2 regions of the Ralstonia sp. VS2407 genome follow, and region 1 is predicted to be linked to the other one. Evidence: riboswitches for the same ligand, from Rfam matches in the RefSeq annotation. Region 1 holds a riboswitch; the other holds the start of a gene.
The links. A riboswitch is a leader RNA that binds a small molecule or an ion and turns the genes downstream of it on or off. The one in region 1 is predicted to bind glycine.
Positions count from the first base shown of each region.

Region 2: linked by a shared signal. The riboswitch ahead of ACU8YE_RS04580 (D-amino acid dehydrogenase) and the one ahead of gcvT (glycine cleavage system aminomethyltransferase GcvT) in region 1 are both predicted to bind glycine.

Region 1 covers NZ_JBRFVG010000014.1:102,576-107,491, reverse strand. Annotated here, with positions in the region: gene ACU8YE_RS20465 (UvrD-helicase domain-containing protein) at 1-1,815, opposite strand, end outside; gene ACU8YE_RS20460 (hypothetical protein) at 2,091-2,417, shown strand; glycine riboswitch at 2,648-2,745, shown strand; glycine riboswitch at 2,758-2,885, shown strand; gene gcvT (glycine cleavage system aminomethyltransferase GcvT) at 3,015-4,142, shown strand; gene gcvH (glycine cleavage system protein GcvH) at 4,190-4,570, shown strand; gene gcvP (aminomethyl-transferring glycine dehydrogenase) at 4,638-4,916, shown strand, end outside.
Region 2 covers NZ_JBRFVG010000002.1:315,385-320,300, forward strand. Annotated here, with positions in the region: gene ACU8YE_RS04575 (porin) at 1-521, shown strand, start outside; gene ACU8YE_RS04580 (D-amino acid dehydrogenase) at 589-1,842, opposite strand; glycine riboswitch at 1,988-2,093, opposite strand; gene eutC (ethanolamine ammonia-lyase subunit EutC) at 2,158-2,949, opposite strand; gene ACU8YE_RS04590 (ethanolamine ammonia-lyase subunit EutB) at 2,970-4,352, opposite strand; gene chrA (chromate efflux transporter) at 4,477-4,916, shown strand, end outside.

The DNA.
Region 1 (4,916 bases):
CACGCCCACCAGGAACACGTGCGGATACTCCAGCCCCTTGCTCGCATGCAGCGTGGACAGGCGCACCGCATCCGGGTCCTCTTCCTTGCCTTCGAGCATGCTGATCAGCGCGATGGTCTGCGTGAGTTCCAGCAGGTTCTTGCCAGTGTCCATCAGGCCATCGGCGTTATCGAAACCGGTGGCCTCTTCGTCATCGTCCTTCTCGGGCGTGGTGCCCTTGCGCTTGAGCCAGTCGAGGAACTCCAGCACGTTGGTCCACTTGTTCTGGGCCTGGCGCTCGTCGTAGGTGTCGTACAGGTAGGCCTCGTAATGGATGCCTTCCATCATCTCGTCGAGCAGCGTGGCGGCGGGCTCCTTGGCGGCCCGGTCCGACAGCCGCACGATGAACTCGCAAAACACCCGCAGCGGCTCGAGCTGGCGCGGCGCGAGCTGTGCCTCGATACCGCCCATCATCGCGGCCTCGAACAGCGACACCTTGGCCTGCCCCGCGAATGCGCCCAGCACTTCCAGCGTCGCATTGCCCACGCCGCGCTTGGGCGTGGTGATGGCGCGAATGAACGCAGGATCATCATCCGCATTGGCAATCAGTCGCAGGTAGGCGCACAGGTCCTTGATCTCCGCCTTGTCAAAAAAGCTCTGACCGCCCGAGAGCACATACGGAATGCGCTCGCGGCGCAGGATCTGCTCGAACAGGCGCGCCTGGAAGTTGCCGCGATACAGGATCGCGTAATCGCGAAACTGCGCGCGACGCTCGAACTTGTGGGCAGAGAGTTTGAAGACCACGCTCTCGGCTTCGTGCTCTTCGTCATTGGCGCTCGTCACGTTGATGGCGTCGCCCATGCCGTGCTCGCTCCACAGCGTCTTCTCGAACAGCTTCGGGTTCTGCGCGATCACGGCGTTGGCCGCGTTCAGGATGCGCACCGTGGAGCGGTAGTTCTGCTCCAGCTTGATGACCTTCAGGTTCGGGAAATCCGTCTGCAGCAGCTTGAGGTTGTCGAGCGTGGCGCCGCGCCAACCGTAGATGGCCTGATCGTCGTCGCCCACCGCCGTGAAGGCCGGCGCCCGCAGGTGCGAACCACCCGCCAGCAGCTTCAGCAGCTGGTACTGGCAGGCGTTGGTGTCCTGATATTCATCGACGAGGAAGTAGCGCAGGCGGTTCTGCCACTTCAGCCGCACCTCTTCATTGCGGGCGAACAGCTCGGCAGGAATGCGGATCAGGTCGTCAAAGTCCACCGCCTGATACGCGTGCAGCGTCGCAACGTAATTGCGGTAGACGAGCGCCGCCTGGTGGTCATCGACGTTGTTGTTGGCGAGCGCCTCGGCAATCGCAGTGTCCGGGTCGACGAGACCGTTCTTCCACAGCGAGATCGTGCTCTGCACGCGGCGGATCAACTGCTTGTCGGTCGTCGCCAGTTGCTCCTGGATCATCCCGAAGCAATCGTCCGAATCCATGATCGAGAAACGCGGCTTGAGGCCCACATGCTCGGCCTCAGCCCGCAAGATCTGCACGCCCAGCGAGTGGAAGGTACAGACCGTCAACTGCTTGATGGGAATGCGCTTGCCGTCTTCGCGTGTCTTGCCGTCCATCAGCTTGGCCACACGCTCCTGCATTTCCTTGGCCGCCTTGTTGGTAAACGTAACGGCGGCGATGTGCTTGGGCTCGAAGCCCTTGTCCAGGATCAGGTGCGCGATCTTCTGCGTGATCACGCGCGTCTTGCCCGAGCCTGCCCCGGCAAGCACCAGGCAGGGGCCGTCGAGGTAATGCACACCTTCGGATTGGGCAGCATTGAGCCCGTGGGCGAGACCGGAAGACATGGGGAACAGGCAGAAGAAAAAGCAGGCGGGAACGACAGCGGAGGGCGATGGTAGCACGGCGTCTTTGCATCGATCGGGCCGGTGCCGCGCCACCCGCGTGGGGCCCCACGGACGTGCTCGACACTGCACCGAATGCGTTTGCGCCCCCCCGCTTTTCGCACCGGCGTTACACCGCTTACGCGCCGTTACACGAACCCCGTAAGCGGCCGGGCGCGGCACGCCGTTATGGACGGGACAGCGGCTGAATCGGTCGGCCGCCCACCGGAGAAACCACCATGCACCGCATTGTTAAAGCCCTGGCCGTTACCGCCGTCGCCCTGTCTGCCACCACCGGCGCCTTCGCCCAAACGCAGTGGCAAAAAGACCACCCGCGCCGCGCCGAGGTCAACCACCGCCTTGCCAACCAGAACAGGCGCATCCACAACGAAGTGAAGGAAGGCGAGATCACCAAGGGCCAGGCGCGCCAGCTGCACCGGGAAGACCACCAGATTCGCCAGGAAGAGCGCGACATGGCGGCTCAGAATGGCGGCGGCATCACCAAGCAGGAGCAGCGGACGCTGAACCAGCAGGAAAACCAGGTCAGCCGCCAGATCGGCAAGTAAGCCAGAGCACGACCGCCAACACCCGCACTCCGGCCACACCCTTGGAGCTTGGCGACCCCGCCAGCGCCCCGAGGGTGTGGCTGTTGTCTTTGGCGCAAGAGAAAGAAAAGTGAGTCAGCCCCGGCGGGGGATGAAACAAGGGATGCACCAAAAAACGAAAACAAACTCTTTCGGCAAAAACCGCCGAATCCCCCCCAATTGACAATCCCATCCCCCTTCCGTACATTCGCGCCATCCATCCGGGAGAGCGTGCCCGCCGTATACGGCAAGGCGCCGCCGAAGGGGTAGCACCCGAAAACTCTCAGGCATCCAGGACCGGGCGGATCGGCGGACATGCGTCCGACCGCACTCTGGAGAGCTGGCGCCGCACGACCACTGCGGGCGCCCACCGAAGGGGCTCACGAACGGCGCGCACCGCTATGCGCCCCGCTTCGCAATCTCTCAGGTACCAAGGACAGAGGGGCCATCTGCGCAGCTTGTTGATCTTCATGGCGTCACCATGAGGGATCAGGCTGCGCGGGTGGCCTTTTTGCTTTTCTGGTTCCCGATCCATGCGCCGCGCCCAAGCCACGGCGGCGCGCTCAGCCGAGAGATTCCATGACGCTCCAACACACGCCGCTCAATGCCATCCACCGCTCGCTGGGCGCCCGCATGGTCGACTTTGGCGGCTGGGACATGCCCGTCAACTACGGCTCCCAGATCGAAGAGCACCACGCCGTGCGCCAAGACGCCGGCATCTTCGACGTCTCGCACATGTGCGTGGTCGACCTCACCGGCGCGCGCGTGCGCGACTTCCTGCGTGGGCTGCTCGCCAACAACGTCGACAAGCTGCAGACGCCCGGCAAGGCGCTCTACAGCTGCATGCTGAACCCCAAGGGCGGCGTGATCGACGACCTGATCGTCTACTTCTTCCGCGAAGACTGGTTCCGCCTGGTGGTCAACGCCGGCACTGCTCCGACGGATCTGGAATGGATCGTCGCGCAGAACGCGGCCGCCGGCACCGACGTGACCATCACGCCGCGCCGCTCCGACAACAACGCTGGCGCCGAGCCGCTGGGCATCCTGGCCGTGCAGGGCCCGAACGCGCGTGCCAAGACCTACGCTGCGCTGCGCGGCACGCAGGCCGTGGGCGATGCGCTCAAGCCGTTCAACGCGGGCTTCGTCACCGTGGAAAACGTGGGCGAGATCATGGTGGCCCGCACCGGCTACACCGGTGAAGACGGTTTCGAACTCGTCGTCCCGGCCTCGCAGATCGCCGGCGTCTGGGAGCGCCTGCTGCAGGCCGGCGTGCGCCCGGCGGGCCTGGGCGCGCGCGACACGCTGCGCCTGGAAGCCGGCATGAACCTCTACGGCCAGGACATGGACGAGCACGTGTCGCCGCTCGACGCCGGCCTCGCCTGGACGGTCGACCTGCAAAGCGAACGCGACTTCACCGGCAAGGCCGCGCTGCAAGCCGGCGGCCAGCGCGAACAGTTCGTCGGCCTGATCCTGCGCGACAAGGGCGGCGTGCTGCGCGCCCACCAGAAGGTCATCACCGCTGCCGGTGACGGCGAGATCACCAGCGGCACGTTCAGCCCGAGCCTGTCGCTCTCCATCGCACTGGCGCGCCTGCCAAAGGACGTGGCCATCGGCACTGACGTGCAGGTCGAAATTCGCGACCGCAAGTTGACCGCGACTGTGGTTAAACTGCCGTTCGTGCGCAATGGCAAGGCGCTGGTCAGCTGAACACCGAATCTGCATTCCCCAATACCCATCTTCCGGAGAAACCTTTCATGAGCAACGTCCCCGCCGATCTGAAGTACACCGAACACGACGAGTGGATCCGCGTTGAAGCCGACGGCACGCTGACCATCGGCATCACCGACTTCGCGCAGGACGCGCTGGGCGACATCGTCTTCCTGGAACTGCCGGACGCTGGTCGCGCAGTCGCCAAGGACGAGGCGATTGCCGTGGTCGAATCGGTCAAGGCCGCCTCCGACATCTACGCCCCCGTCTCGGGCGAGATCATCGCCAACAACGCCGACGCCGCGGGTGCGCCCGAGTCGGTCAACGCCGGCGCCTACGAGGCCTGGCTGTTCAAGATCAAGCCGACCAACGCCGACGATGTGAACGCGCTGATGTCGGCCGAGCAGTACGCCGCCAAGATCGGCTAAGCCGGTCACCGAAGCCGATGTGCCTGACCCGCACATCGGCGCTTTGCCTGAATTTCGAGCCCTTGCCATGAACGCTCCGCACCCCGCTTCCTCGGCGCTTGCTGCCGAACGCCCCACCCTCGCCGCCCTGGAGGCGTGCGACGCCTTCGCGCACCGCCACATCGGCCCGTCGCCGGAAGAGCAAGCGCAGATGCTTGCTGCACTTGGTTTTGATAGCCGCGCCAAGCTGATCGACGCCGTGATCCCGCCCGCCATCCGCCGCCAGGACGGCATGCCGCTGGGTGAATTCACGCAGCCGCTGACCGAAGAAGCGGCGCTGGCCAAGCTGCGCGGCATCGCGGGGCAG
Region 2 (4,916 bases), on a different contig from region 1:
AGAGCTCGGCGGGCGCCGGCTCGATCGTCTACAGCATGGGCCCGGCAGAAGTGGGCGCCGTGTACCAGGTCACCCACGATGTGTCATCGGCGTTCTTCGGTGCGGTGCCGGCAGCGCTGGCCAGCAAGCAGACGGTCTGGGGCTTTGGCGGCAAGCTGGATACATCGATTGCCACGTGGTACCTCGGCTATACGAACAGCCGCCTCGACGTGGCCGACTACAAGAACCAGGCTGCCTATGTGGGCGCGAAGGTGCCGATCTCCGGCGCACTCAGTTTCATCGGCACCGTGCAGTACGACTGGATGAAGCACCTCGATACCAGCGGCAAGCGCCTCACCACTGCCGGTATGCTCGACTACGCCTTCAGCAAGCGCACCGATGTGTATGCCGAGGTGGACTACACGCATCTGCAGGGTAGTTGGGTGGCGTTGGACAGCGCCGCCGCGTTCAACAACTCCGGCAACCTGTACGGCAACAACTCGCGCCTGGGCGTGATGCTGGGCGTGCGGCACAAGTTCTGATCGCTTGGATCGTTCTCGCAATGAAAAAGCCCGCCAGCGTCCCGGCGGGCTTTTTCGTTTGCCGCGATCAATGCAGCGGGCAATCTCGCGCGATCACGTCGCCCACCATTGCGGCGGTGGCGCCGGATAGCGTCCATCCCAGATGCCCGTGGCCCGTGTTGTAGAACACGCGCCCATGCCGCCCACGGCCGACGCGCGGCATCATGTCGGGCATCATCGGACGCAAGCCGGCCCACGGCACCACGCGCGACGTGCCAATGGCGAAGTTGCGCCGCGTCCAGGCCACCAGGGGTTCGATACGATCCGCGCGGATATCGCGGTTGTAACCGTTGAACTCGGCCGTGCCGGCCACGCGGAAGCGGCCGGTGCCAAGTCGGCTGGTCACGATCTTCGCGCTTTCATCGAGCACGCTGACCCATGGCGCGCCTTGCACGCTGGCTTCGTCGTCCAGGTGCACCGTGATCGAATAACCCTTGACCGGATACACGTTGATGCGATCGCCCACCATTTGCGCGATATGCCGGCTGCCGACGCCCGCGCACACGACCATCGCATCGGCGGCAATGTCCTGCACGACATTCGCTTCGCTGGTGGAAAGGCGGTCATCAAGCGTGGTCTGCAGCAGGAGGCGAACGCCGCCTTCAGTGGTTTGCACATCGCGGACATCCACACCGTGCATGAAGCGCACGCCGCGCTTTTCGCACGCCTGCGCGAGACCGCGCGTGAACTTGTGGATGTCGCCGGTGGCATCGGACTCTGTGAAATAGCCGCCGTAGTAGTTGCCCCGCAGTGTGGGCTCGATGGCGGCAATGTCTTCGGGGCTCACGGCGTGGCGTTCAAGCCCGCCGGCGACAAGCAGGGCGTTGGCCTTGCCTGCTGCTGCAAAGCTCGCCTTGTCGTGATAGACGTGCAGAATGCCGCGCTTCTGTAGGTCGAAATCGATCTGCTCACGCTCAGCCATGGCAAACAGATGCTTGCGGGCCTCAATGGCCATGCGCGTGGTTTCGATGGTGTTGCGGCGGTAGTGCGCGATGCTGGCCACGAACTCGCCGATCCACGAATACTTATGCCACGACGGCTTGGGATTGAGCAGCAGCGGGGCGTCGTTGCGCAGCATCCATTTGATGCCCTTGAGCAGCGTGCCGGTGCTGTTCCAGACTTCAGCGTTGCTGGCGGAAAGCTGCCCGCCGTTGGCGAACGAGGTTTCCATGGCCGGATACAGGTGGCGGTCGAGCACCGTGACCTGATAGCCGAGTTGCGAGAGCGTGTAAGCAGTGGTGACGCCGGATATGCCGGCGCCGACGATGACGATGTGCGTCATGGCGGTCCCTATGGAGTGATGTCATGACCGGACGATCCGGTCGGCTCACCCCATCTGTCTCGGGACCTGAGAGCTTGGGCGTCAGCAGCGCTGGCGCCATCCCCTTCGGTGGGCGCGCGCGTGCACGCCTCTCTCCAGATTCGCAGTCGACGCCACAGTCCTTTTGCCTGAGAGTTTCCGGGGTGGTTGCTCCATCGGCGCCAGGCGTTGCGCGTGTGCGCGTTAAGCCCGGTCTCTCCTGCGGCGTGTTGCAGCTGTCGTTGGTGCGTCAGCCGCGCCTGCGTGCTGCCGGTGTGGGCAGCGGGAGGGAGTGTGTCACGGGTTGTGACGTTCGGCAAGTCGGGCTGTACCCGGGGCAGCGGCTGGGGTGTCGTCCTTCAGGTCCACGCCGCTGCGGCCGAGCGCCAGTGCGCCGTTGAGCAGGAACACCAGCCGGCTCGCTGCCTGGTCATAGGTCAGGCCTGCCGGCCGTACATTCGAGATGCAATTGCGCTGCGCATCGGAGCACCCAACGCGCGGTGCGTAGGTCAGGTAAATGCCCAGGCTGTCTGGCGAACTCAGCCCCGGCCGCTCACCGATCAGCATCACGAGCTGCCGGGCGCCAAGCAACGCACCGATCTCGTCCCCCAGCGCAACACGGGATTGCCTGGCGATCACGACGGGGCCGATCGACCAGTCGCGCGGCAGACGATCGCGCACGCAGCACAGGAGCGGCACGCCGTGGCTTTGCGCCGCCAATGCGGAGAGCCCATCGGCAATCACGAAAACAACGTCGAATGGCTGTGCTGGCCGCAACGCGTCGAGTCTAGCGTGGCTCGCATCGTCAAGCCGGCGTCCAAGATCGGGACGGCGCAGGTACTGGGCGCGGTCAGCCGCCGCGCTGTGTACGTCCAATGCGGTGAAGCCTGCCTGCCCAAGCGCGGACGACAATGCGGTGCTATCGAGCGGCAAATGCACGGCATCGCGCGCCTGGGCATGCGCCACGCCAAACGCGAGCACGGCATCGGTCGTCTGGCTGCTGCCTGCGCGACCCAGTGCGATACGGGCGTCGGTAAAGGCGCGCAGATGCGTCCACGGATTCGGCTGAACGAGGGGGTGCTTTGGCATGTTCGGCTTCCCAGCGGGATTTACAGCGCGTGGGCCAACTGCAGCAGCGGCTGCCGCGCCGTGGCATCTTGCAGGCGGCCGGCAGCGTCGACGATGCCCATGCTTTGCAGCCATGCCTCGAACTCCGGTGCAGGCCGCAGGCCGAGCGTGTCGCGCAGATAAAGTGCGTCATGAAACGACGTGCTCTGATAGTTCAGCATGATGTCGTCGGCGCCCGGCACGCCCATGATGAAATGGATGCCCGCCACGCCAAACAGCGTGAGCAGCGTATCCATGTCGTCTTGGTCGGCTTCGGCATGGTTGGTGTAGCAGACGTCGCAGCCCATCGGCAGGCCCAACAGCTTGCCGCAGAAGTGGTCTTCCAGCCCGGCGCGGATGATCTGCTTGCCGTCGTAGAGATACTCCGGCCCGATAAAGCCGACGACCGTATTCACCAGCAAAGGCGAAAACGCTCGCGCCACCGCATAGGCACGCGCCTCCATGGTTTGCTGATCGACGCCGTGGTGCGCATTGGCCGACAACGCGCTTCCCTGGCCGGTCTCGAAATACATCACGTTGTTGCCAACCGTGCCGCGCGCCAAGCCCTGCGCGGCGTCATGCGCCTCGGCCAGCAATGCGAGGCTGATGCCGAACCCTGCGTTGGCCTGTTCACTGCCGGCAACCGACTGGAACACCAAGTCCACCGGCGCGCCTTGGTCAATGGCGCGCACGGTGTTCGTCACGTGGGTCAGCACGCACGACTGCGTAGGAATGGCGTAGCGGTTGCGCAGCTCATCCACCAATTGCAGCAGCGAAACGATGGCGCCGAGATTGTCGCCGGCAGGGTTGATGCCGATGGTCGCGTCGCCGCAGCCATACAGCAGGCCGTCGATGATCGACGCAGCAATGCCTTTGGGATCATCCGTCGGGTGATTGGGCTGCAGCCGGACTGACAACCGGCCCGGCAAACCGATGGTGTTGCGAAACCGTGTGACCACGCGGCACTTGCGGGCCACGGAAATCAGATCCTGATTGCGCATCAGCTTGCTGACCGCGGCGGCCATTTCCGGCGTGATGCCGGCGGAGACGCTCGCCAATGTCGCGCTGTCGGTCTCGTGCAGGAGCAGCCAGTTGCGAAATTCGCCCACGGTGAGCGAGGCGATCGGCTGGAAGGCCTGTGCGTCGTGGCGATCGAGAATCAAGCGCGTGACCTCGTCGTCTTCATAAGGCACCAGCGCTTCGTTAAGGAAGACCGACAGCGGCACATCGGCCAACGCCATGCGTGCGGCCATGCGCTCGCCTTCGCTGGCGGCGGCCACGCCCGCCAGATAGTCGCCGGAGCGCGCCGGGCTGGCCTTGGCCAGCAGCGTCTTGAGATCGTTGAACACATGGCGCTGTGCGCCAATGGTCTGAGCAAAGTGCATGATGGGATACGCGGCAGAGTCCAATGACGGTGACGGCGATGCCTATGCTGCCACTTTAGTTGCCTTCCATGCCACGGCGGCAATGTTCTAATACGCGTGTCTCAAACGTCGATCTCGCCAGCCAATGACCGCATCCGCCACACCGGCCCGCACACATCAAGCGGGCTCTGCCTTGGAAGTGCTGGCGGTCTTTCTCAAGCTGGGCCTGACGAGTTTCGGCGGCCCCATCGCGCATATCGGCTACTTCCGACGAGAGTTCGTGGAGCGCCGCCGTTGGCTCGACGACGCAGCATTCACCGACCTGGTCGGGCTGTGCCAGTTTCTGCCGGGGCCTGCCAGCAGCCAGGTGGGGTTTTCCGTCGGGCTGCTTCGGGCCGGATGGCGCGGCGGTTTGGCGGCCTGGTGCGGCTTTACGCTGCCTTCGGTTGTGCTGTTGCTGGCTTTTGCGATGGTCGCGCCGGGCCTGGGCGGCCCCGTCGGAAATGGCCTGATCCACGGTTTGAAGCTGGTGGCCGTTGCGGTGGTGGCGCAGGCCGTGTGGGACATGGCGCGCAAGCTGTGTCC